Regions from separate parts of the Janthinobacterium sp. EB271-G4-7A genome, predicted to be linked through region 3. Evidence: predicted binding sites of a transcription regulator. Region 3 holds the regulator's gene; each other region holds the start of a gene.
What was found. The regulator sigma-54, encoded in region 3, starts transcription at its own class of promoters, with help from an activator protein. The targets are predictions, from matches to a motif close to TGGCANGNAANCTGCTTT.

Region 1: a site for sigma-54 is predicted at 2,065-2,082, ahead of IGS58_RS26290 (TorF family putative porin). Genes of this name have one in related genera too.
Region 2: a site for sigma-54 is predicted at 3,419-3,436, ahead of urtA (urea ABC transporter substrate-binding protein). Genes of this name have one in related genera too.

The regions. Positions count from the first base shown of each region.
Region 1 is NZ_JACYMI010000006.1:1,253-8,946, forward strand. It holds gene IGS58_RS26280 (YifB family Mg chelatase-like AAA ATPase) at 13-1,533, opposite strand; gene IGS58_RS26285 (accessory factor UbiK family protein) at 1,644-1,892, opposite strand; gene IGS58_RS26290 (TorF family putative porin) at 2,163-2,930, shown strand; gene IGS58_RS26295 (P-II family nitrogen regulator) at 2,942-3,280, shown strand; gene IGS58_RS26300 (ammonium transporter) at 3,292-4,827, shown strand; gene gshA (glutamate--cysteine ligase) at 5,032-6,330, shown strand; gene gshB (glutathione synthase) at 6,428-7,384, shown strand; gene IGS58_RS26315 (PTS sugar transporter subunit IIA) at 7,399-7,694, shown strand, end outside.
Region 2 is NZ_JACYMI010000001.1:1,801,634-1,809,327, forward strand. It holds gene IGS58_RS08235 (Hsp70 family protein) at 1-1,045, opposite strand, end outside; gene IGS58_RS08240 (DUF2760 domain-containing protein) at 1,042-1,620, opposite strand; gene IGS58_RS08245 (transglutaminase-like domain-containing protein) at 1,886-2,485, shown strand; gene IGS58_RS08250 (DUF4349 domain-containing protein) at 2,502-3,290, shown strand; gene urtA (urea ABC transporter substrate-binding protein) at 3,489-4,742, shown strand; gene urtB (urea ABC transporter permease subunit UrtB) at 4,851-6,452, shown strand; gene urtC (urea ABC transporter permease subunit UrtC) at 6,449-7,570, shown strand; gene urtD (urea ABC transporter ATP-binding protein UrtD) at 7,567-7,694, shown strand, end outside.
Region 3 is NZ_JACYMI010000005.1:193,188-200,881, forward strand. It holds gene hprK (HPr(Ser) kinase/phosphatase) at 1-133, shown strand, start outside; gene rapZ (RNase adapter RapZ) at 455-1,318, shown strand; gene IGS58_RS25750 (enoyl-CoA hydratase/isomerase family protein) at 1,319-2,404, opposite strand; gene hpf (ribosome hibernation-promoting factor, HPF/YfiA family) at 2,540-2,902, opposite strand; gene IGS58_RS25760 (RNA polymerase factor sigma-54) at 2,972-4,450, opposite strand; gene lptB (LPS export ABC transporter ATP-binding protein) at 4,455-5,210, opposite strand; gene lptA (lipopolysaccharide transport periplasmic protein LptA) at 5,210-5,791, opposite strand; gene lptC (LPS export ABC transporter periplasmic protein LptC) at 5,817-6,428, opposite strand; gene IGS58_RS25780 (KdsC family phosphatase) at 6,471-7,004, opposite strand; gene IGS58_RS25785 (KpsF/GutQ family sugar-phosphate isomerase) at 7,004-7,694, opposite strand, start outside.

The DNA of each region.
Region 1 (7,694 bases), on a different contig from region 3:
CTCATGGCCGCCTTATATTTCACGCAGTACGCGCCGGTACTGGATCGCTTCGGCAACATGTGGCTGCACGATGGCCGGGCTGCCCGCCAGGTCCGCGATGCTGCGCGCCACGCGCAGTACCCGGTGATAGGTGCGCGCGGACCAGTGCAGACGCGTCATGGCGCCATGCAGCAACTGTTCGCCATGCTTTTCAAGGCGACAATGCTGCTCGATTTCCGTGTTGCTCAGCTGCTGGTTCGATTTTCCCTGGCGCGCCAGCTGCAAGGCATAGGCTGCCGCTACCCGCGTGGCGATCCGCTGCGTGCATTCTCCGGCACCGGCCTGCCGGCCCAGCGCGGCCGGCGGCATGGCGGCCACTTCAATCTGCAGGTCGATACGGTCGAGCAGCGGGCCGGACAGGCGATTGTGATAGCGCAGCACGGCGTCTGGCGTGCAGCGGCAGCGGCCGGAAGCGTGCCCCAGATAGCCGCACGGGCAGGGATTCATGGCGGCGATCAGTTGAAAGCGGGCAGGAAACTCGGCCTGGCGGGCCGCGCGTGAAATGCTGATCACGCCCGATTCCATGGGCTGACGCAGCACATCGAGTACCCGGCGCTGGAATTCGGCAATTTCATCGAGAAACAGCACGCCGCAGTGGGCCAGCGAGATTTCTCCCGGGCGCGGTACGTTGCCGCCACCCACCAGTGCCACGCCGGATGCTGTCTGGTGCGGGGAGCGATAGGGCCGCCGTTTCCAGTGTTCCACCTTGAAGTGGCCGCCCAGCGAATGCACGGCAGCCGATTCCAGCGCTTCTTCATCGCTCATGGGCGGCAGCACGCCGGGAAAGCGGCTGGCCAGCATGGTCTTGCCTGCGCCTGGCGGCCCCACCATCAAGACGTTGTGACCGCCCGCTGCCGCCACTTCCAGTGCCCGCCGCGCCTGCTGCTGCCCCTGCACGTCGGCAAAGTCGGGATACGGAAAAGCGTGCGCTACCAGCACGGGCTGGTGGCGTTGCAGGGCGTTCTGGCTGGCGTGCGCGGCAAAATGCGCGCAGACCTCGAGCAGGCTGTGGGCGGGATAGATGCAGGCATCGCCGACGAGAGCGGCCTCGTCCGCGTTTGCCTGCGGCAGGATGAAGGCGCGTGGCGCGCCCGACTGGTTGCGCTGCATGGCAAAGGTCATGGCCAGGGCGCCGCGGATGGGGCGCAACTGGCCTGAGAGCGACAGTTCGCCCGCGAATTCATAGTGATGTAATTGATCGCCCGGCAACTGGCCGGAGGCGGCCAGGATGCCCAGTGCAATGGGCAAGTCGAAGCGGCCCGATTCCTTGGGCAAGTCCGCTGGTGCCAGATTGGCCGTGATGCGCCGCGCCGGCATTTCAAAGCCGCAGTTTTGCAACGCGGCACGAACACGGTCGCGCGATTCCTTCACTTCCGTATCCGGCAAGCCGACAATCGTAAACGAAGGCAAGCCGTTGGCAAGGTGGACTTCGACACTTACCTCGGGCGCCTCCATGCCGGCCAGGGCGCGGCTTTTCAGGACGGCCAGGCTCATCAGACTCCCCTGTAGCGCGGGCGCGGGCAGGATCAGTCTAGCGCTAGAAACGCCGCCAGGCTTGAGGTATGCCAGCAAGGCCGTCAATAACGGGCCCTGCCGGCCGCAGTTTACGCCTTGGTGTCGTTCAGGCGCGTTTCCAGTTCGATCAGGCGCAATTCCAGTGCGTCCAGTTTGGCGCGGGTCTTGGCCAGTACTTGCGCCTGGATATCGAATTCCTCGCGCGTGACGAGATCGAGGCGGGCGAAGCCCTGGGTCATCATCGACTTCACGTTTTTCTCGATATCCTTGGCCGGCGAGTTTTCGATGGCTTGATGGATCTTGCCTTGCAAATCGTTAAAGAAGGTATTCATGTCCATGGTCAGTCCTTTTATGGTGCGGCCTGTGCATCGCACCATTGCGGTGCACAGCGGCGTTAATCTGGTGCGAATCTGGGCAAATTCACAATGCTTTAGCAGCCCGTACCCGCATGCCCAGAGGCTTGTAGGGTATGTGTGGCCGGAAACGCACCTGTCAAGGTGGCAATGGAGCTGGCACGTATTCTGCTAAAGAAGGTATGAACGCTTTGTGATCTCCAGCCAAGATTTTAAACCTCAACCGCTTTAAAAGTTCAATAAAAGGGAATCGCCATGAAGAATCTGTCCAAGAACATGACTTTAGCTGCAGCGTTGACGCTGGCCATGACCGCCATATGCGGTAGCGCCATGGCCCAGGATGCAGTGGCGGCGCCTGCTGCGGCCGAAGCCGTGCCTGATAACGTGGTGAGCTATAACGTGGCGCTGACCAGCGACTACCGTTACCGCGGCCTGTCGCAAAGCCGCTTGAAACCGGCCATCAGCGGCGGCGCCGACTATACCCATAACCCGACGGGCCTGTATGTGGGCACCTGGTTGTCGAGTATCAAATGGATCAAGGATGGCGGCGGCGACACCAATCTGGAATGGGATATCTACGGCGGCAAGCGGGGCGAGATCAGCAAGGATTTTACCTATGACGTGGGCGGCCTGTACTATTTCTATCCCTCGAATGGACTGAGCACCAATGCCAACACCTTCGAGCTGTACGGCCAACTCGGCTATGGCCCGATATATGTCAAATACTCGCATTCGACGACGAATCTGTTCGGTGTCGCCGACAGCAAGAACAGCGGCTACCTCGACGTGGGTGCCAACGTCGAGGTGCATGATGGCTACATGCTGAACCTGCATGTCGGACGTCAGAAGGTCGAGCACAACGATTCCCTCAGCTACAGCGATTACAAGATTGGCGTGACCAAGGACTTCGGCGTGGCGACCGTTTCCCTGGCGGCCGTCAAGGCCAATAACGTATCGCTGGCTCCGAACGGCAAGAATCTGGCGAAATCCGGTCTCGTGCTGACCGTGTCCAAAACCTTTTAAGCGAGACTGCCATGAAAATGATTACTGCAATCATTAAACCGTTCAAACTGGACGAAGTACGCGAAGCTTTGTCGGCTATCAATGTGCAAGGCATTACCGTCACGGAAGTCAAGGGCTTCGGCCGCCAGAAAGGCCACACGGAACTCTACCGTGGCGCCGAGTATGTCGTTGATTTCTTGCCAAAGACCAAGATCGAAGCGGCCGTCGATGACGCCATTGTCGACCAGGCCATCGAAGCGATCGAAGGTGCCGCGCGTACCGGTAAAATCGGTGATGGCAAGATTTTCGTCTACAACCTGGAACAGGTTATCCGCATCCGTACCGGTGAAACCGGCAACGAAGCGCTCTAAGGGGAATATTGATGCATAAAAATATAACAAAATTGCTAGCTGGGATAGCCTGCCTGTGTGCGTTTGGCATTGCCACGCCAAGCTTTGCCGATGCGCCCGCCAAGACGGAGGCGGCCACAACCACGGCCGTCGCCGCTCCCGCCGTCACGCCGGTTCCTGACGCAGCGCCTGCCGCCGCCGCTCCGGCCCCCGCTGCTGCCGCGCCAGCCGCCGCGCCTGTCGCCAACAAGGGCGATACCAGTTTCATGATGATCAGCACCTTGCTGGTGATCTTGATGACGATCCCCGGCCTGGCCCTGTTCTACGGCGGACTGGTGCGCTCGAAAAACATGCTGTCGGTGCTGATGCAAGTGTTCATGGTGTTCGCGCTGGTCATCGTGCTGTGGTGTATCTACGGCTACTCGATCGCCTTCACGGAAAAAACCGCCTTCTTCGGTGGCTTCGACCGCCTGTTCCTGAATGGTATCTGGGATCCGGCCAAGGGTACGTTTGCCGCCGCCGCCACCTTCAGCAAGGGCGTCGTCATTCCCGAGTTCGTCTTCGTTGCTTTCCAGGGCACGTTTGCCGCCATCACTTGCGCACTGATCGTCGGCGCCTTTGCCGAGCGCGCCAAGTTTTCCGCCGTGCTGGCCTTCGTCGTGCTGTGGTTCACGTTCGCCTACCTGCCAGCGGCTCACATGGTGTGGTTCTGGACCGGGCCTGACCTGATCACCAGCGCCGCCACCTCGGCCAGCGAAGCCCTGAAAGCGGGCTGGATCTGGCAAAAAGGCGCGCTGGACTTCGCCGGCGGCACCGTGGTGCACATCAATGCCGCTGTCGCCGGCCTGGTGGGCGCCATCATGATCGGCAAACGCGTCGGCTACGGCCGCGAATCGATGGCACCGCACTCGCTGACGATGACCATGATCGGCGCGTCGCTGCTGTGGGTGGGCTGGTTCGGTTTCAATGCCGGTTCCTCGATGGAAGCGGGCGACGTGGCTGCCCTGGCCTTCGTCAACACCTTGCTGGCAACGGCCGCCGCCACCCTGTCGTGGGTGTTTGGCGAGTGGATCAGCAAAGGCAAACCTTCCATGCTCGGTGGCGCGTCCGGCGCCGTGGCCGGCCTGGTGGCGATCACCCCGGCGGCCGGCTTTGTCGGCCCGATGGGCGGCCTGGTCATCGGCTTGCTGGCCGGTGTCGTCTGCCTGTGGGGCGTGAATGGCCTGAAACGCCTGATCGGCGCCGACGATTCGCTCGACGTGTTCGGCGTGCATGGCGTGGGCGGTATCCTCGGTGCCTTGCTGACGGGTGTGTTTGCTGCGCCACAACTGGGCGGCCAGGGCGTATTCGACTATGTCACCAACAAGATGTCGGCGGATCCGTACTCGATCGGCCACCAGGTGTGGGTGCAGGCGCAAGCGGTCGGCACCACCATCCTCTGGTCGGCCATCGTCTCCGTCATCGCCTATAAACTGGTCGACATCGTCATCGGCCTGCGCGTACCGGAAGAAGAAGAGCGCGAAGGCCTCGATATCACCAGCCACGGCGAGCAAGCGTATCATGGCTAAATAGCAATTATCTGGCATGCCAGCGCCCCGGCGCGGCATGTTCAGCTGGAAAAGGCACCTCATTGAGGTGCCTTTTTTTCGTTGTGGGAATGTAAAAGGTCTTTAAAACAAGGCTTTTGCCCCGATTTGGGGTACTTACACGGTAATATAGTCGGCAGTTCTGTGTGCTTTTTTGAATACTGCACATAATTTAAGGATGTAACTATGGTTCCCCATCTCGTCACGGCCCTGACCGGACCGCTGCTCGACCTCGAAAAAAAGATTCTGGCCGCGACGCCGGCCATTGAGCGCTGGTTTCGCATGGAGTGGCAAGAACACACGCCGCCCTTCTATTGCTCGGTAGACTTGCGTAACGCCGGCTACAAGCTGGCGCCCGTCGATACCAATCTGTTCCCAGGCGGTTTCCATAACCTGGCCACGGAAATGCTGCCCTTGTCCGTGCAGGCGGCCATGGCCGCCATCGACAAGTATTGCCCGGACGCCCGCAACCTGCTGATCGTGCCGGAATTGCACAACACTACGCCGCAGTATCTGCAGAACGTGGCGCGCCTGATGCAAATCTTCCGCCAGACGGGGCTGCACGTGCGTTTCGGCTCCTGGTCGCCCGACATCACCCAGCCGACACCCTTGGCGTTGCCAGATGGCAACATGCTCGTCATCGAGCCGCTCGTGCGTCTGAACAATGGCCGCCGCCTGGGCTTGAAGGATTTCGATCCGTGCACGATTCTGCTGAATAACGACTTGTCAGACGGCATCCCCGATATCTTGCAAAATATTCATGAGCAAAGCCTGCTGCCGCCCTTGCACGCGGGCTGGGCCTTGCGCCGCAAGAGCAACCACTACACGGCTTACGATGAAGTGGTGAAAAAATTCGGCAAGATGATCGATGTCGATCCGTGGATGCTCAATCCCTTCCACGCCAAGTGCAGCGACGTCAACTTCCAGGAAGGCGAGGGCGAAGATGCGCTGGCCGCCAGCGTCGACGTGCTGCTGGCCAAGATCCGCAAGAAATACAAGGAATACGGCATCAAGGAAAAGCCTTTCGTCATCGTCAAGCCCGATGCGGGCACGTATGGCACGGGCATCATGACGGTGCGCGACGCCAGCGAAGTGCGCGACCTGTCGCGCAAGCAGCGTGACAAGATGTCCATCGTCAAGGATGGCAAAGTCGTCACCGACGTGATCATCCAGGAAGGCGTGCCGACCTTTGAAAGCATCAAGGATGCCGTGGCCGAACCGGTCGTCTACATGATCGACCGCTACGTGGTGGGCGGTTTCTACCGCGTACATGCTGAGCGTGGCGTGGACCAGAACCTGAACGCGCCCGGTTCGCAGTACGTGCCGCTGGCATTTGCCCAGCAGCATGCCGTGCCGGACTTGAAGGCCAAGCCGGGCACGGCCGCGCCGAACCGCTTCTATGTGTATGGCGTGGTGGCGCGCCTGGCCTTGCTGGCCGCGTCGCTGGAAATGGAGCGCACGGACCCGAATCCCGAGGTGTATTGATCCACCAATGAGGCTTGCCGGGCGCGCCGACTACCGCGCCTGGCGATCTCGGCTAGAATCAAGCATTCCTTATCCAGGCTCCCCGATTGGACGCACCATGAAAATTGCATTCCTTGCCGACCCGCTGGCAGGCTTCAAGACTTACAAAGATTCCACCTTCGCCATGATGCGCGAGGCCGCCAAACGCGGCCATGCCGTGTACGCCTTCGAACAGAAGGACATGGCGCTGGAAGAGGGCATCGTCACGGCACGGGTACAGCACATCGAGCTGACGGGCGACGAACACGACTGGTACAAGGTGGTCTCCACCGAGGAAGTACGCCTGTCGGCCCTGGACGCCATCATCGAGCGCAAGGATCCGCCCTTCGACATGGAATACGTGTACGGCACGTATCTGCTGGAGCTGGCGGAAAAGCAGGGCGCCTGCGTCTTCAACAAGCCGTCCGCCATCCGCGACAACAATGAAAAACTGGCCATCGCCCAGTTTTCCGAATTCACCTCGCCGACCCTGGTGACGTCGAACGAAGCGCGCCTGCGCGCCTTCCACGCCAAGCACCAGGACGTCATCTTCAAGCCGCTCGACGGCATGGGCGGCACGGGCATCTTCCGCGTCAAGGCCGATGGCCTGAACCTGGGCGCCATCATCGAGACCCTGAGCGAGAACGGCGCGCAAACCATCATGGCGCAGCGGTTTATCCCCGACATCGACAAGGGCGACAAGCGTATCCTCGTCATCGGGGGCAAGCCGGTGCCATTTTCGCTGGCGCGCATCCCGCAGGCGGGCGAAGTGCGGGGCAACCTGGCCGCCGGCGGCACGGGCGTAGCGCAGCCATTGACGGCGCGCGACCTGGAAATCGCTGAAAAGCTGGGTCCGATCCTGGCCGCGCGCGGCCTGATGCTGGTAGGATTGGACGTGATCGGCGACTATCTGACGGAAGTCAATGTCACCAGCCCGACCTGCTTCCAGGAAATCATGCAGCAGACGGGTTTTGACGTGGCTGCCATGTTTGTCGACGCCGTCGAGCATGGCGTTGCGCAAACGCAGCAGCGCTAGAAAGTGGAATGGCTATGGTAGGGATTTTGCTCATGACACATGCACCGCTGGGACAGGCATTCATCGCCGCTTGCGCGCATGTGTTTCGCGGGCCAACGGAACGTTTTGAAGCCATCGACGTCGTCGCCGACCAGGACCTGGCGGAAGTGCAGAAGCTGGCGTCGGACGCCATCTGCCGCCTCGATGACGGCTCCGGCGTGCTGGTGATTACCGACGTGAAGGGCGGCACGCCGTCGAACTGCTGCAACAAGCTGGCCGATGCGGGTCGGGTGGAAGTCATCGCCGGCATCAGCCTGCCGATGCTGCTGCG
Region 2 (7,694 bases), on a different contig from region 3:
AGCCGTCGAGGATGAAGGTGGACACTTCCGCGCGCGTCAGTTCCGTGCGGATGGAGCCGCCGATCAGTTTCGAACCGCGGCTCGGCACGACGATGGGCGCTACATCGAGGCCGCTGTCGGCCAGCAGGCTTTCCTTGGCGCTGCGGCAGCCGTAGGTCAGCGCGCGCATCTGCCAGGCGTCGAGCTGGGTGCCGTTGGCGGCCAGCTTGCGGGCCACCAGGTGGGCCAGCGCCAGGTCCATATTGTCGCCGCCCAGCAGGATGTGTTCACCGACGGCCACGCGGTGCGGTTCCAGCACGCCGTCGCGCTCGAGCACGGCGATCAGCGAAAAGTCGCTGGTGCCGCCGCCCACGTCGACCACCAGGATGATGTCGCCCGGCTTGACTTCCTTGCGCCAGCGGCCTTCGCTGGTCTGGATCCAGCTGTACAGGGCCGCTTGCGGCTCTTCCAGCAAGGTCAATGAGGAATAACCGGCCGCCTGCGCCGCTTCCATCGTCAACTCGCGCGCTGCCGGGTCGAACGAGGCGGGAATGGTGACGGTGATTTCCTGCTCGGCGAACGGCGCTTGCGGGTGGGCGTTGTCCCAGGCCTGGCGCAAGTGCGTCAGGTAGCGCGTGGCGGCCGTGATGGGCGAAATGCGCGCGACTTCGGCCGGCGCGTCGTTAGGCAAGATCGCCGCGCGGCGGTCCACGCCCGGGTGGCACAGCCAGCTTTTCGCGCTCGACACCAAACGGATCGGCGTGGTGGCGCCGCGGCTGCGGGCCATTTCGCCAACGACGAACGGCGCTTCGGCTTCCTCGGTGACCCAGGGCAGGGCCAGGTCGCCCGCCGCCACTTCATCGGCGTGCGGCAGGTAGACGAACGATGGCAGCAGCGACAGCTCTTCGACGGTGCCCGGCGCCGACAGTTGCGGCACTTTCAGTACGCCATGGCTGGACTTTTCGCCGTCGCTCTCGACCAGGTTGACATATGACAGGGCGCTGTGGGTGGTGCCCAGGTCGATGCCGATGGCGTAGCGCGGGGTAGGGTTGATCGTGTCGCTCACAGTTCCACCTCGGCCGGTGCCAGGATGGCGGCGTCGTGCTGCTCGCTCAGTTTCGGCAGGCGCACGCTGGAGGCGCGCCAGCCGCGGTGGCTGAGGGTGCCCGTGAACGGCGCTGAGCCGACCACATTGCCCGTCAGGCGTACCTGGGCGCTATCAAAACCTTCCTGCAGGACGATGCGGCTGCCTTCGGCTTCCTGGCGCACGGCCTCGATGGTGAAATACTCGCGCATGACCTTGGCGCAGCCTTCATGCACCACGCGGGCAGCCGCGCCGATATCGGCATCGGCATGGCTGCCCAGGTTTTCCTGGGTGAAGTCGATCAATCGCGCTTCGCGTTGCAGCAGGGCCAGCAATTGCAGGGCGGCGTCCGGCGTCGCTTCTTTCAAAATGACGGGCGCGGCGGCGGGCGCCGGGGCAGGGGCCACTGGCGCGACGGGAGCGGCGGGCGCCGCCTCGGGCAGGGACAGCTTTTCCACGCGGGCCGCATAGGCGGCGTCCGACAGGGTGCTGAAGAAGGCGCCGAAGGCCAGCGGGACACGGCGCCAGAACGATGGGTGCGACGATGATGTGCTCATAGGGAACTCGTTTCTCTGATCTGTAGGGAGGCGTCGGCGGCGCGCCGGAGGGCAGGTCCGCTTCGCAGGGTAGTGCATGTGCCGCGCCAATATGGCCGGCTGCGTTTGCCCGCATGATACCAGCTACCGGGCCGCCGCCAAAGTCGCTACCCCCCGCGCAGTAAGCCTGAGGCGTGGTTTTTCTTTGTTCCTGCGCAAGGAAACGCTCGATTTCGTGCCGTTTCGACTAGAATCGCGCATTATCTTTTTGCATGACCTTGACGCCATGTCTACCGACTTTTCCCCGTATCTAGCCAGCAGCACTTACATCGACAGCGATCATCCTGCCGTGCGCGCCAAGGCGGCTGCACTGGCGGCAGGCGCGGTGGGCGACGCCGCCATCGCGGCCCGCTGCTTTGCCTTCGTGCGCGACGAGATCGCGCACAGCTGGGACTACCAGCGCAATCCCGTCACCTGCCGCGCTTCCGACGTTTTGCAGCACGGCACTGGCTATTGCTATGCGAAGAGCCATCTGCTGGCCGCGCTGCTGCGCGCCAACGGCATTCCTGCCGGCCTGTGCTATCAACGCCTGGCCGTGGGCGAAGCGGGGCCGCCGTTCTGCCTGCATGGCTTGAACGCCGTGCATCTGCAGGAGTTTGGCTGGTACCGCATCGATGCGCGCGGCAACAAGCCCGGCGTCGCTGCCGCCTTCACGCCGCCACGGGAACAGCTGGCCTTTCCCGTGCTGGCGCCCGAGGAGCGCGACTTGCCGGAAATCTGGCCGGAACCGTTGCCGCAGGTGGTGGCGTCCCTGACGGGCCATGCGACCGTGCAGGACGTGGCGGCGCACTTGCCCGATATCGAATTGTTGCCGCTGCAAAAATAATCCAAAGAAAGAAACCATGAAAAAAATATCCATATGCCTGTTTGGACTGTTGCTGCTGGCCGGCTGCGGCAGCAAGGGCGAGAGCGGCGGGCAGTCGAGCGCCGCGCGTCTCGAAGGCAAGGAAAAGGGCAGCGAGTTCCTTGCCTATGAACATAATGTCAGCGTCGATACGCGCGAGGCGCAAGTGCGGCCCCTGTATGAAAAAGTGGTCGCCGCCTGCAAGGCCGATACGGAAAACGGCTGCCTGCTGCTCGATTCCAGCGTCGACAGCGGCCGCTACGTGCATGCGCGCATCAGCATGCGCGCCAAGCCGGCCGGCATCAAGAAGCTCGTCGCGCTGGTCGCGGCCGAAGGCGACGTCACCAGCCAGGGCACCAAGGTGGAAGACCTGGGCCGTCCTGTGCTCGACAGCAAGAAACGCCTGGAAATGCTCAAGCAATACCAGGCGCAATTGCAAGACCTGGAAAAACGTTCGGGCACTAACGTCGATGCCCTCATCAAGGTGACCAAGGAACTGGCCACCGTGCAAGTGGAACTGGAGCAGGCGACGGCCGCCAATGCGCTGTTGATGCAGCGCATCGATACGGACTTGTTGAACGTGGCCATCAGCGCCGAAGGCAGGCAATCGTTCTGGCGGCCCGTCAAGCGCGCGCTGGGCAATTTCACGGAAAACCTGTCGGAAGGCGTGGCCAACGCCATCACTGCCATGGCCTACATCCTGCCGTGGCTGATCGCTTTCGTGCTGCTGTTCCCGCTGGGCCGCAAGGGCTGGCGCCGCCTGCGTGGAGCTCCGCGCAAGGATTGATGCCGGGATTGCTGCGTCCTGCGCACCGTTTTACGGCAATTTGAAACCTGGCTGCACAGTCCTTGTGCAGCCAGGTTTTTTTTCGTGCGGCGAGCGCCGCTTGCACCATGGCGGACGCCTGCCGGTGCTGGCATGCATTCTGCTTTAACAACATGGCAGACCCAGCTCGACCCCCACGAACCCATCACAGGAGTCCCCATGACACGACGCATCATCCTGAAAGCGGCCGCCGCCGGCGCACTGGCCCTGGCCATGTCCACCACCATGCAGGCAGCCTTGGCCGCCGACACGATCAAGGTGGGCATCTTGCACTCCCTGTCGGGCACCATGGCCATTTCCGAAACGTCGCTCAAGGATGTGGCGCTGATGACGATCGCCGAGATCAATGCCAAGGGCGGCGTGCTGGGCAAGAAGCTGGAAGCCGTCGTCGTCGATCCCGCGTCGAACTGGCCCTTGTTCGCGGAAAAAGCGCGCCAGCTGGTGGCGCAGGATAAAGTGGCTGTCGTGTTTGGCTGCTGGACATCCGTGTCCCGCAAATCCGTCTTGCCGGTGTTCAAGGAACTCAACAGCCTGCTGTTTTACCCGGTCCAGTACGAGGGCGAGGAGCTGGAAAAGAATGTGTTTTATACGGGCGCCGCGCCGAACCAGCAAGCGATTCCTGCCGTGGAATACCTGATGAGCAAGGATGGTGGCGGCGCCAAACGCTTCGTGCTGCTGGGCACGGATTATGTGTATCCGCGCACCACCAACAAGATCCTGCGCGCCTTCCTGAAAAGCAAAGGCGTCAAGGATAGCGATATCAGCGAGGTTTACACGCCGTTCGGCCATGCCGACTATCAAACCATCGTCGCCAACATCAAGAAATTTTCCACGGGCGGCAAGACGGCCGTCATTTCCACCATCAATGGCGATTCCAACGTGCCGTTCTACAAGGAACTGGGCAATGCGGGCTTGAAAGCCACGGACGTGCCCGTCGTCGCGTTTTCCGTGGGCGAGGAAGAATTGCGCGGCATCGATACCAAGCCCCTGCTGGGGCACTTGGCGGCGTGGAATTACTTTGAATCCGTCAAGAACCCCGTCAATACGGCCTTCATCAAGCAGTGGAAAGCGTATGCCGTGGCGCAAAAGCTGCCGAACGCGGGTTCGGTGGTGACGAACGACCCGATGGAAGCGACCTATGTGGGCATCCACATGTGGGCGCAAGCCGTGGAAAAAGCGAAATCGACGGACACGGACAAGGTGATCGCCGCCATGGCGGGCCAGAGCGTCAAGTCGCCGTCCGGTTTTACCCTGACCATGGACCCGACCAACCACCACCTGCACAAGCCCGTGATGATCGGCGAGATCAAGGCCGACGGGCAATTCAATGTCGTGTGGAAAACCAAGGAACCGATACGCGCCCAGCCGTGGAGCCCGTTTATCAAGGGTAATGAGGGCAAGCAGAAGTTGTAGGCGCTATCACCCACCAGCAAATGCCGGGGTCGGACCCTGAGGGTCCGACCCCAGTCCTCGCCTTTGGGGTAAGTGCTCGCCCCGTGCAGTTTTTCCATGGAACTTACAATGAGGTTCATCCCCAAACTGCTGGTCCTCGCCTGCCTGTTGCTATCCTCGCTGGCGCAGGCAGCAATCCCCCCCGATCTGCTAAAAGCGCTGTCCGGCGACGATCCCGACACCAGGATCGCGGCCGTCGCCCAGATCGCCGCCCTGGCTACGCCCGAGGCCGCCCGGGTGCTGCAAGCCTTGCAGGACGATCAGTTATATGCGGCCCCCGACGGCAAGGTGTATATCGTCGACGGCGAGCAGGCGCTTGACCCTGCGCTCGGCAAGAATGTGCCGCTGCCCGATGGCATCGACGGCGTGATGGTCAACAACCGCTTGCGCGCGGCCGTGGCGGGCGCCTTGTCGGGCCTGCAACTGCTGGCGCCGGAGCGCAGCACCCGGCTGGCCGCCGCGCAGGCGCTGCAGCAATCCGTCGATCCCGCGCAGGTTCCCCTGATACGCAAGGCGCTGGCGCAGGAAAACGATGCTGACATCAAACAGATATTGCAGGTGCTGATCGCCAGCGCCAACCTGCATGCGCCCGACGCCGCCATGCGCAAGGCCGCCGTGCAGGCGCTGGCGGGCAGCAGCGATGCCCGATTGCTGCCCGTGCTGCAAGCCATGCTGGAGAAAGGACCAGATGGCAAAGCCGGCGAGCCGGACGAGGCCGTGCAGCTGGCCGCCATCGAGACCATGCGCCAGATCAAGGGACGGGTGGCGCGCATGGAGTTCGCCGGCAATGTGTTCTACGGCATTTCGCTGGGCAGCGTGCTGCTGCTGGCCGCGCTGGGGCTGGCCATCACGTTTGGCTTGATGGGCATCATCAACATGGCGCATGGCGAATTGCTGATGATAGGCGCTTACACGACCTACCTGTGCCAGCTGTTCTTCCGCAGCTACCTGCCTGGCTTGCAGGATGCGTATCTGCTGGCCGCCTTGCCGGCCGCCTTTTTTGTCGCGGGACTGGTGGGCGTGATGCTGGAGCGCACGGTGATCCGCTGGCTGTATGGCCGGCCGCTGGAAACCCTGCTGGCCACCTGGGGCATCAGCCTGATCCTCATGCAGGCCGTGCGCACGGTCTTCGGCGCGCAAAACGTGGAAGTGGCCAATCCCGCCTGGATGTCGGGCGGCGTCACCGTGCTGGGCGGCCTCGTGCTGCCGTACAACCGCCTGGCCATCATCGGCTTTGCCATCGTCGTCGTCGTGGCCGTGTGGCTGATCCTGAACAAGACGCGCCTGGGCCTGTTCGTGCGGGCCGTCACGCAAAACCGCCGCATGGCCGATTGCGTGGGCGTGGCCACGGGCAAGGTCGACATGCTGACCTTCGGCCTCGGTTCCGGCATCGCGGGGCTCGGTGGCGTGGCCTTGTCGCAGCTGGGCAATGTGGGGCCGGACCTGGGCCAAAGCTACATCGTCGATTCCTTCATGGTGGTGGTGCTTGGCGGCGTGGGCCAGCTGGCCGGCACCGTGATTGCCGCGCTGGGGCTGGGTGAAGTCAACAAATTCCTCGAACCGGTGGCGGGCGCCGTGCTGGCGAAGATCGCCATTCTGGTGTTCATCATCATTTTCATCCAGCGCCGGCCGCAGGGCCTGTTTGCCATGAAGGGACGCAGCGTCGAATGACTACCTCCTATCAATCCAAGCCTGGCCTGTTCACGCGGCCCGTCTGGCTGGCGATTGCCGCATGCACGGTGCTGGCGGCGTTGTTGCCGGTTTTTAACCTGGCGTTTGCCGAAGGGCATGCGTTGCACGTGTCCGCCTACACGGTGGCGCTGGTGGGCAAGTTCATGTGCTATGCGCTGGCCGCGCTGGCGCTGGACCTCGTCTGGGGCTACACGGGCATATTGTCCCTGGGCCACGGCGTGTTCTTTACCCTGGGCGCGTATGCGCACGGCATGTATCTGATGCGCGCCATCGGCGACCAGGGCCAGTACCACAGCAGCCTGCCCGACTTCATGGTCTTTCTCGACTGGAAAACCTACCCCTGGTACTGGGCGTTTACGGAACATTTCTGGTACTGCATGGCGCTCGTCGTGCTGGTGCCGGGCGTGCTCGCCTTTGTGTTTGGCTACTTTGCCTTTCGCTCGCGCATCAAGGGCGTGTATTTTTCTATCATCACCCAGGCGATGACATATGCCTTCATGCTGCTGTTCTTCCGCAATGACACTGGCTTTGGCGGCAACAACGGTTTCACGGATTTCAAGACTATTCTCGGCCATAGCATCACGGCGCCCGCCACGCGGGCCGTGCTGTTCCTGCTGACCCTGGCCTTCCTGCTGGCGGCCTTGATCGGCGCGCGCGCCATCGTCCGCTCGAAACTTGGCCGGGTGCTGCAGGGCGTGCGCGACAGCGAGGCGCGCTTGATGTTCCTCGGCTACAACCCGCTGTGGTTCAAGCTGTTTGTCTGGACCTTGTCGGCCGTGCTGTGCGGCATCGCCGGCGCCCTGTACGTGCCGCAGGTGGGCATCATCAACCCGTCCGAAATGTCGCCGGCGAACTCCATCGAGATGGTCGTGTGGGTGGCCGTGGGCGGACGTGGCACCCTGATCGGTCCCATCCTGGGCGCCTTCACCGTCAACGGCTTGAAAAGCTGGTTCACGGCTGCCTTGCCGGAACTGTGGCTGTTCGCGCTGGGCTTGCTGTTCATCGTCGTCACGCTGTTCATGCAGCAGGGCATGCTGGGCGTGCTGAACAAGCTCAAACGTAAAAAACCCGCCGCCATGGCAGAGGAGGCCGCATGAGTATCCGCATGTTGCCCGGCATGGCCAGCGCGGAAGCGGGGCCGACGTACTCGCGCGTGAAAGGCGAGGGCGTCGATACGACGCATGGCGCCATTTTGTACCTGGAAGACATCAGCGTGTCCTT
Region 3 (7,694 bases):
CCCCGTCGCCGCCGGCCGCAACATCGCCGTACTGCTGGAAGCGGCCGTGCGCAACACGATTTTGCAATTGCGCGGCATCGATACCTTGCAAGAGTTCATGGAGCGGCAACGACTCGCCATGAGTGGCGATTAATATTGCCAAGGAGTTCGCCCTTGCAAGGGCGAACCGTTACGCAGGCACGCAGCTGTGCTGCGTGAATTCCCTGCTGCACCAACGACTCGCCATGAGTGGCGATTAGCAAGTAGGTCGGATTAGCGCGGCAACGCCGTGCGTAATCCGACGACATTGTTGGCCCATGCCGCGGTGTCGGCTTACGCGCGACGCGCTAAGCCGACCTACGGTCGTGACGAGAGCGCCCTGCCAATCCCGGCAATATCACATTCCAAATTGCAATAATTTGTAAAGATAATTGCCTTGGAAGCAGAGCGCCGATCTTTATTGTATGATCGGCGTATGCATATCGTCCTTATCACCGGAATATCCGGCTCCGGTAAATCCGTCGCGCTCAATGTGCTGGAAGATACCGGCTACTATTGTGTCGACAACCTGCCGCCGGCCTTGCTGCCCAGCCTGGTGCAGACCCTGCTCGACGAAGGTACACCGCAACTGGCCGTCGCCGTCGATGCGCGCAGCGCCGAGTCGCTGACCAGCCTGCCGCACAATGTGGCCCTGCTGCGCGACCAGGGGCACGACGTCAAGGTCATGTTCCTGACAGCCACCACGCATTCGCTGGTGGCGCGCTTCTCGGAAACGCGGCGCAGCCATCCGCTGTCGCACGAATTGCGTCCGAACCAGAATCCGGCCAGCCGCCGCACGCTGATCGAGTGCATCTCGGAAGAACGCGAACGCCTGTCAGCCATCGAACAGCTGGGCCATGTGATCGACACGTCGGAACTGAGCGCCAACAAGCTGCGCGCCTGGATCAAGGATATCGTCGCCTCCGAACGCGCACCGCTGACCCTGTTCTTCGAATCGTTCGCCTTCAAGCTGGGCGTGCCGCTGGACGCCGATTTCGTCTTCGACGTGCGGGCCTTGCCTAATCCCTATTACGACCTGGCGCTGCGCCCGCTCGACGGCCGCGATGCGCCCGTGATCGCCTTCCTCGACGCGCAGCCGAGCGCGCTGGAACTGCTGGCCGACATCCGCGCCTTCATCGAGAAATGGTTGCCGTCATTCAAGTCCGACAACCGCAGCTACCTGACGGTGGCCCTGGGCTGCACGGGCGGCCAGCACCGCTCCGTGTACATGGCGGAGCGGCTGGCGCAGTATTTCGGCCCGAATGAACGCGTCGTCCTGCGCCACCGCGAACGCAGCTAATTAGTCGAGGTGGCGCAGCGGATGCGCCGCGGCTGGCCAGACGGGGGCAAAGAAGCGCGCCACCATGGCCGCATCGACGTCGTCCAGGCTGGCAGGGTTCCAGCGCGGTGCATTGTCCTTGTCGACCACCAGCGCGCGCACGCCCTCGAGCACTTCGCCATGTTCAAAATTGTGGCGCACCACCGTGCGCTCCATGCGCAGGCAATCGGCCACGCCCAGGTGGGCGCCCCGCTGCAGCAATTCCAGGGTCACCGACATCATCAAGGGCGAACGCAGGCGCATCGCTGCCAGCGCCTTGGCCGCGAACGCGCTGTCATCCTGCGCCAGCGAGGCCATGATGGCGGCCACGGAAGGGGCGCCGAAATGGCGGTCCAGCGCCGCGCGCGCCGTGGCCAGGGGAGATACCCCCGCCTCGGCCTGGAAAGGCGCCGCCAGCGCCTTGATGGCCACAGGCAAGGCCTCGCCCCGCGTCGATTCGAACAGGTCCAGCAGCGCCCCCATCTGCGCCTCAGGCACGTAGACATCGGCCAGCCCCGTGTACAGGGCATCGGCCGCGTTGATCGTCAAGCCCGTCAAGCCCAGGTACAGGCCCAGCTGGCCGGCCAGGCGGGATAGAAAATAACTGCCGCCCACGTCGGGAAACAAGCCGATATTGACTTCCGGCATGGCCATGCGCGTGCGGCCCGTCACGATGCGCAGGCGGTTGCCCGGCCCGGCTTGCGCCACGCCCATGCCGCCGCCCATCACCACGCCATCCATCACGGCGATATACGGTTTCGGGTAGAAATGAATTAAATGATTTAAAGCATATTCTTCCGTAAAGAAATCTTCCAGCATGGCGCTGCCGCCTTGCGGCGTGGCCAGGCCGGCATCGTAAAAGAAACGGATGTCGCCGCCGGCGCACAGGGCTTTTTCACTGCTGGAGCGGATCACCACGGCATCCACCTGCGGATCGTCGCGCCAGGCCAGCAAGGCCGCGCTCAGGGCGCGCACCATCTCCAGCGACAGGGAATTCAAGGCTTTCGGACGGTCGAGCACGATATGGCCCGTGCGGTTGCGGATGGAAGTCTGGACGAAGTCGCTCATGGCAGGCAGGAAAGAAGTGAAAGTGCAAACATTTTAGCCCCTGCGCGGCGAACATTGCGCTCAAAAGGTCCAGGCGCAAAAAAGGGCGCAAGATGTGCGCCCTTAGTTGATCACAACTGCTGGAAGCGGGTGGCCTTAGACGGCGACGACGGCTTCTTCCTCGGAGTTGTCTGGCAGATGCTTGATCGCCTCTTTACCGTGCCCTTGCACTTTGGTTTTGTATTTCATCACTTGCCTATCGAGCTTGTCGATCAGGGTATCGATCGCGGCGTACAGGTCGTGCGCCAAGCTTTCCACATAGACAGTCTTGCCGCTCAAACGCAGGTTGACTTCAGCCTTTTGACGTTTTTCTTTCTCTTTGAGGTTATCCACGGTCAGAATCACGGCGATATCGATGACTTGATCGAAATGACGTTTCACGCGCTCCAGCTTCGTTTGTACGTATTCACGGATGGCTGGTGTCACTTCGAGATGATGTCCGCTGATGGTGAGATTCATACACACTCCTAAAGATGATCGGGTTCGTGCGGTCCATCCTATCCGGCCCGCAGAGGAACCGAAAAAAACTTACAAACACTTACGCAGGCTCACTGGCGGAATTTTCAACGCTTCCCGGTATTTGGCAACAGTACGTCGCGCAATCACCATGCCTTGTTCCCCCAGCATGTCCGCAATCTTACTGTCGGATAAAGGATTTTTAGGGTCTTCTGCTCCTGTCAGTTGCACGATCAATGCCCGTATCGCCGTCGATGACGCTTCGCCCCCCGCTTCGGTGGCGACGTGGCTACCAAAGAAATATTTCAACTCGAACATGCCGTGCGGGGTCAGCATGTACTTTTGAGTTGTTACCCGCGAGATAGTACTCTCGTGTAAACCCAGTGTATCAGCTATTTCACGGAGCACAAGGGGACGCATGGCAACGGCCCCATGCGAGAAAAAGTTCTTTTGTCTTTCTACTATCGCCTGCGCCACGCGCAGGATCGTGTCGAAGCGCTGGCGCATATTCTTGATCAGCCACTTGGCTTCCTGCAACTGTGCGCCCATGGCGCCCTCGCCCTTGCCCTGCTTGAGCAAGTTGGCGTACATGGCATTGACGCGCAGGCGCGGCATGACATCGTTGTTCAGCGTGACTTGCCAGCCATTGCGCGCGCGCTTGACGACGACGTCGGGCACCACGTAATCGGACACGTCCGAGGCGAACACGGCGCCCGGATGCGGATTGCACTGGCGAATCACCGTCTGCGCTTCGCGCAAGTCTTCATCGTCGCAATCGAGGGCTTTTTTCAGCTTGTTGAAATCGCGCTGGGCAAACCAGGCCAGGTGCTTTTCCACGATGACGAGGGCCATGCGGCGCGTCACCATGGCGATGTGCGGCAAACGCTTGATTTGCAGCGCCAGGCATTCGGAGGCATTGCGCGCGCCCACGCCGGGCGGATCGAAACTTTGCAAGAGAGACAAGGCCGTGCGCATCTCGTCGGCGTCGATTTCCAGCTCTTCCGGCAGGCGCGCCAGGATGTCCTCGAGCGACTCTTCCAGGTAGCCATTGTCGTCGAGCGCGTCGATGATCAGCTCGACCAGCGCGCGGTCGCGCAATTCAAGTACCGTCACGCGCATCTGCTCCATCAGGTGTTCGCGCAGGGTGCAGTGATGGGCTTCGAGTTGCGGGCGCGAATCTTCGTCGTCGGGCGCCTTGCCGCGGCTCGCCTCGCTCCAGTCGCTGTCGCCGCCATCCGCGGCGGCAGGACCCTCGCCGGCATCGCCGTCAAAGGTTTCCGCTTCGGCCGGCGCTGTGGGCGCTTCCTGGCCTGGCGGCTGGGGCGGCGCTTCGGCCGGCGCTGCCGTGGAACTCAAGGCGCCATCGGACAGCAGGCGCAGCGAGCGGTCGAGCGGATCATCGAGGCGCTCGAGCAAGGGATTGTCCGTCAGCAATTGCTCTAGTTCCTGATGCAATTCCAGGGTAGACAATTGCAACAGGCGTATCGATTGCTGCAACTGCGGCGTCAGTGCCAGGTGCTGCGAAGTGCGCAGCTGCAATGATTGTTTCATTGGCTTACATGCGGAAGTGTTCGCCCAGATAGACCCGGCGTACCGACTCGTTCGCGATGATGTCGTCGGGGCGTCCCGACGCCAGTACCGAGCCCTGGTTGATGATGTAGGCACGATCGCAGATACCCAGCGTCTCGCGCACATTATGATCGGTGATCAGCACGCCGATATTGCGCTCCTTCAAGAAACGCACGATGCGCTGGATCTCGATCACGGCGATCGGATCGACGCCGGCGAACGGTTCGTCGAGCAGCACGAAACGGGGATCGGTGGCCAGCGCGCGGGCGATTTCCACGCGGCGGCGCTCGCCACCGGACAGGGACAGGGCCTGATTCTCGCGCAGCTTTTCAATCTGCAAGTCAGCCAGCAATTTATCCAGGCGCACCTCGATCTCGGCCTTCGTCAGCGGACGGCCTTCGACGGTCTGAATTTCCAGCACGGCGCGGATATTGTCTTCCACCGTCAGCTTGCGGAAGACGGACGCTTCCTGCGGCAGGTAGGACAGGCCCATCTGCGCGCGGCGGTGGATCGGCAGGCTGGAGATGTCCACGCCGCTGATATCGATGCTGCCGCCATCGGACGGCACCAGGCCGACGATCATGTAGAACGAGGTGGTCTTGCCGGCGCCGTTCGGGCCCAGCAAACCCACCACTTCGCCGCATTCGACTTGCAGCGAGACATCATGCACGACTTGCCGCTTGCCATAGGTTTTTTGCAGCCCGCGAACGATCAGGGTGCTGCCGCAACGAGTATTGTCCATTATTTCTTTCCTGGCGCGGGCGTGGCCGGCGCTTTCTCCGCCGCCGGTGCCTTGGTTTTCGGCTGGATCACCATGCGCACGCTGCCGCCATCCGGGGTGCTGGTGCCGCTGTTGGAATTTTCCATCGCAAACACTTCCTTGCGGCTGTCATACGAGATGAAGGCGCCATTGGCCACGTCGGTCACTTTCGTGCCTTCCAGGCGCGTCAGCTTGGCCCTGGAAAACAGTTTCACCACTTCCGTCTTGTTATCGTATTCCACGCGCTCCGCTTCGCCTTCCACCCACAGGTCGCCCGCGCCATCGCGCTTCTGGCGGAAGGTGGCAAGCTTGCCGGGATCGGCCCAGAAGGTAATAAACTGGTAGCCTTGCGGATCTTCCGTGATCACGGCGCGACCCGCCTTCATGGTCAGGGTCCCCTTGACCAGCACGACGTCGCCCGTCAGGGTGCGCACCTGCTTGATGTCATCGACGTGGCCACTGCGTGCCGTGATGACGGCTTCCTTCTCGGAATCGGCCTTCTCGGCATGCGCCACGCCCATGATGGCCAGGGAAAATACGGTCAACAGCAAGATGTTCTTCATAGTATGGTTTCCTTGTTTCATTCTGTCATTTTGCCGCCGCGGCCGGGCGCGGTTTCGGCGGGAGGACCATGCGCAGCGCATTCTGCACTTCCACCACGCCGGTGGCGTTATTGGCTTTCATGCCGATGCCATTGAGGCGCGAGGTGCCCGTCAGGATATCGACAGGCACGTCCGTTTCCATTCTTTCCTCATCCGGGAACACCGTCAGCGCTTCCGTCTTGACTGTCAGGTTCTGCGCCTTCGGACTGGCCACGCGGTCGATCACGACATTGCGGTGCAGTTGCAGCCGGGTATTGTCCTGATCGATATGCGCCAGTTCCGCATTCATGTTCATCGGTGGCATGCCTGGCGTGAGCTTGCGCACGAAGGGCCGGTCGATATCGGACGAATCGTCCAGCGGATAATGCGTGAGCTTGGTGCCCGACACGATATAGCTGGGTTTTCCCGTCAAGTCCATGCGCACCAGGCTGAAATTGGTAATGAAATAGTCGGGCTCATCCAGATGCTTGCTGGCCGTGATGTCCTGGCTATTCTTGTTCATCACCTCGAGCAGCCAAAAGCTGCCCAGCGCGACAACAACCGCGCCCAGCACGGTAAAGATCATGCGCCAGCGATGGGCGCCTCCTGGCTTACGCATAGGGCTTCACTCTTTCAAATGTCACTGGCGAGGCGGCGCGCCTCACTCCAGGAACGGCGCCATGACGCGCGCATAATTGTCCTGGGCACGCAGCAGGAATTCGCAGATCTCGCGCACCGCGCCGCGGCCGCCGCCGGCCTGCGTCACATGGTGGGCCAGGCCCTGCACTTCCGGGCGTCCGCCCGGCACGCTGACGGCAAAGCCGACGCGTTTCAGGATGGGCGCATCGATGACGTCGTCGCCGATATAGCCGCATTGCTCTTCCGTCAAGCCCGTCAGCGCCAGCAGTTCGCGAAACGGCGTCAGCTTGTCGTGGCCGCCCTGGTGCACGTGGGTAATGCCCAGGTCTTGCGCGCGGCGCGCCGTGATGGGCGAGCGGCGCGCGCTGATGATGGCCGTCTGCACGCCCGATTCCTGCAGCAGCTTGATGCCCAGGCCATCATACACATTAAACGTTTTCATCATCTCGCCGTCCGGGCCGAAATGCAGGCTGCCGTCGGTGAGCACGCCATCGACGTCAAAGATCATCAGTTTGACCTTGGCCGCGCGGGCCAGGTTGTCCGCCACGCTATCCATCAGATCACCTTCGCTTGCGTCAGATCATGGATATGCAGCGCGCCCACCAGTTTGCCGTCGGCATCGACGACCAGCATCTGGTTGATGCGGAACTGCTCCATCACGGCCACGGCGTCCACGGCCAGGCGTTCGGGCGCGATGCTGCGCGGCTGCGCATGCATGACGTCGCGGATCGCCACTTGCGTGAAATCCTGCACGCGCTCGAACATGCGGCGCAAGTCGCCATCCGTAAACACGCCCACGGGACGGTTGTCCGCGTCGACGACGGCCGTCATGCCCATGCCTTTTTTCGTCATTTCTTCCAGCGCCTGCAGCAAGGAAGCCTGCACGGGTACTTTCGGCACGCGTTCGCCGCTGCGCATGACATCATGCACGTGCGTGAGCAGGCGACGGCCCAGGGCGCCGCCCGGGTGCGAGCGGGCGAAATCTTCTTCCTTGAAGCCGCGCAAGTCGAGCAAGGCCACGGCCAGCGCGTCGCCCAGGGCCAGAGTGACGGTGGTGCTGGCCGTCGGCGCCAGGTTCAGCGGACAGGCTTCTTTCTCAACAGAAATATCCAGGTGCACGTCGGCCAATTGCGCCAGACTCGAATTCGGCTTGCCCGTCATGGAAATCAGCACGCCACCCATGCGCTTGACGACGGGCATGATGGCCATCAGTTCCGACGATTCGCCGGAGTACGATATGGCAATA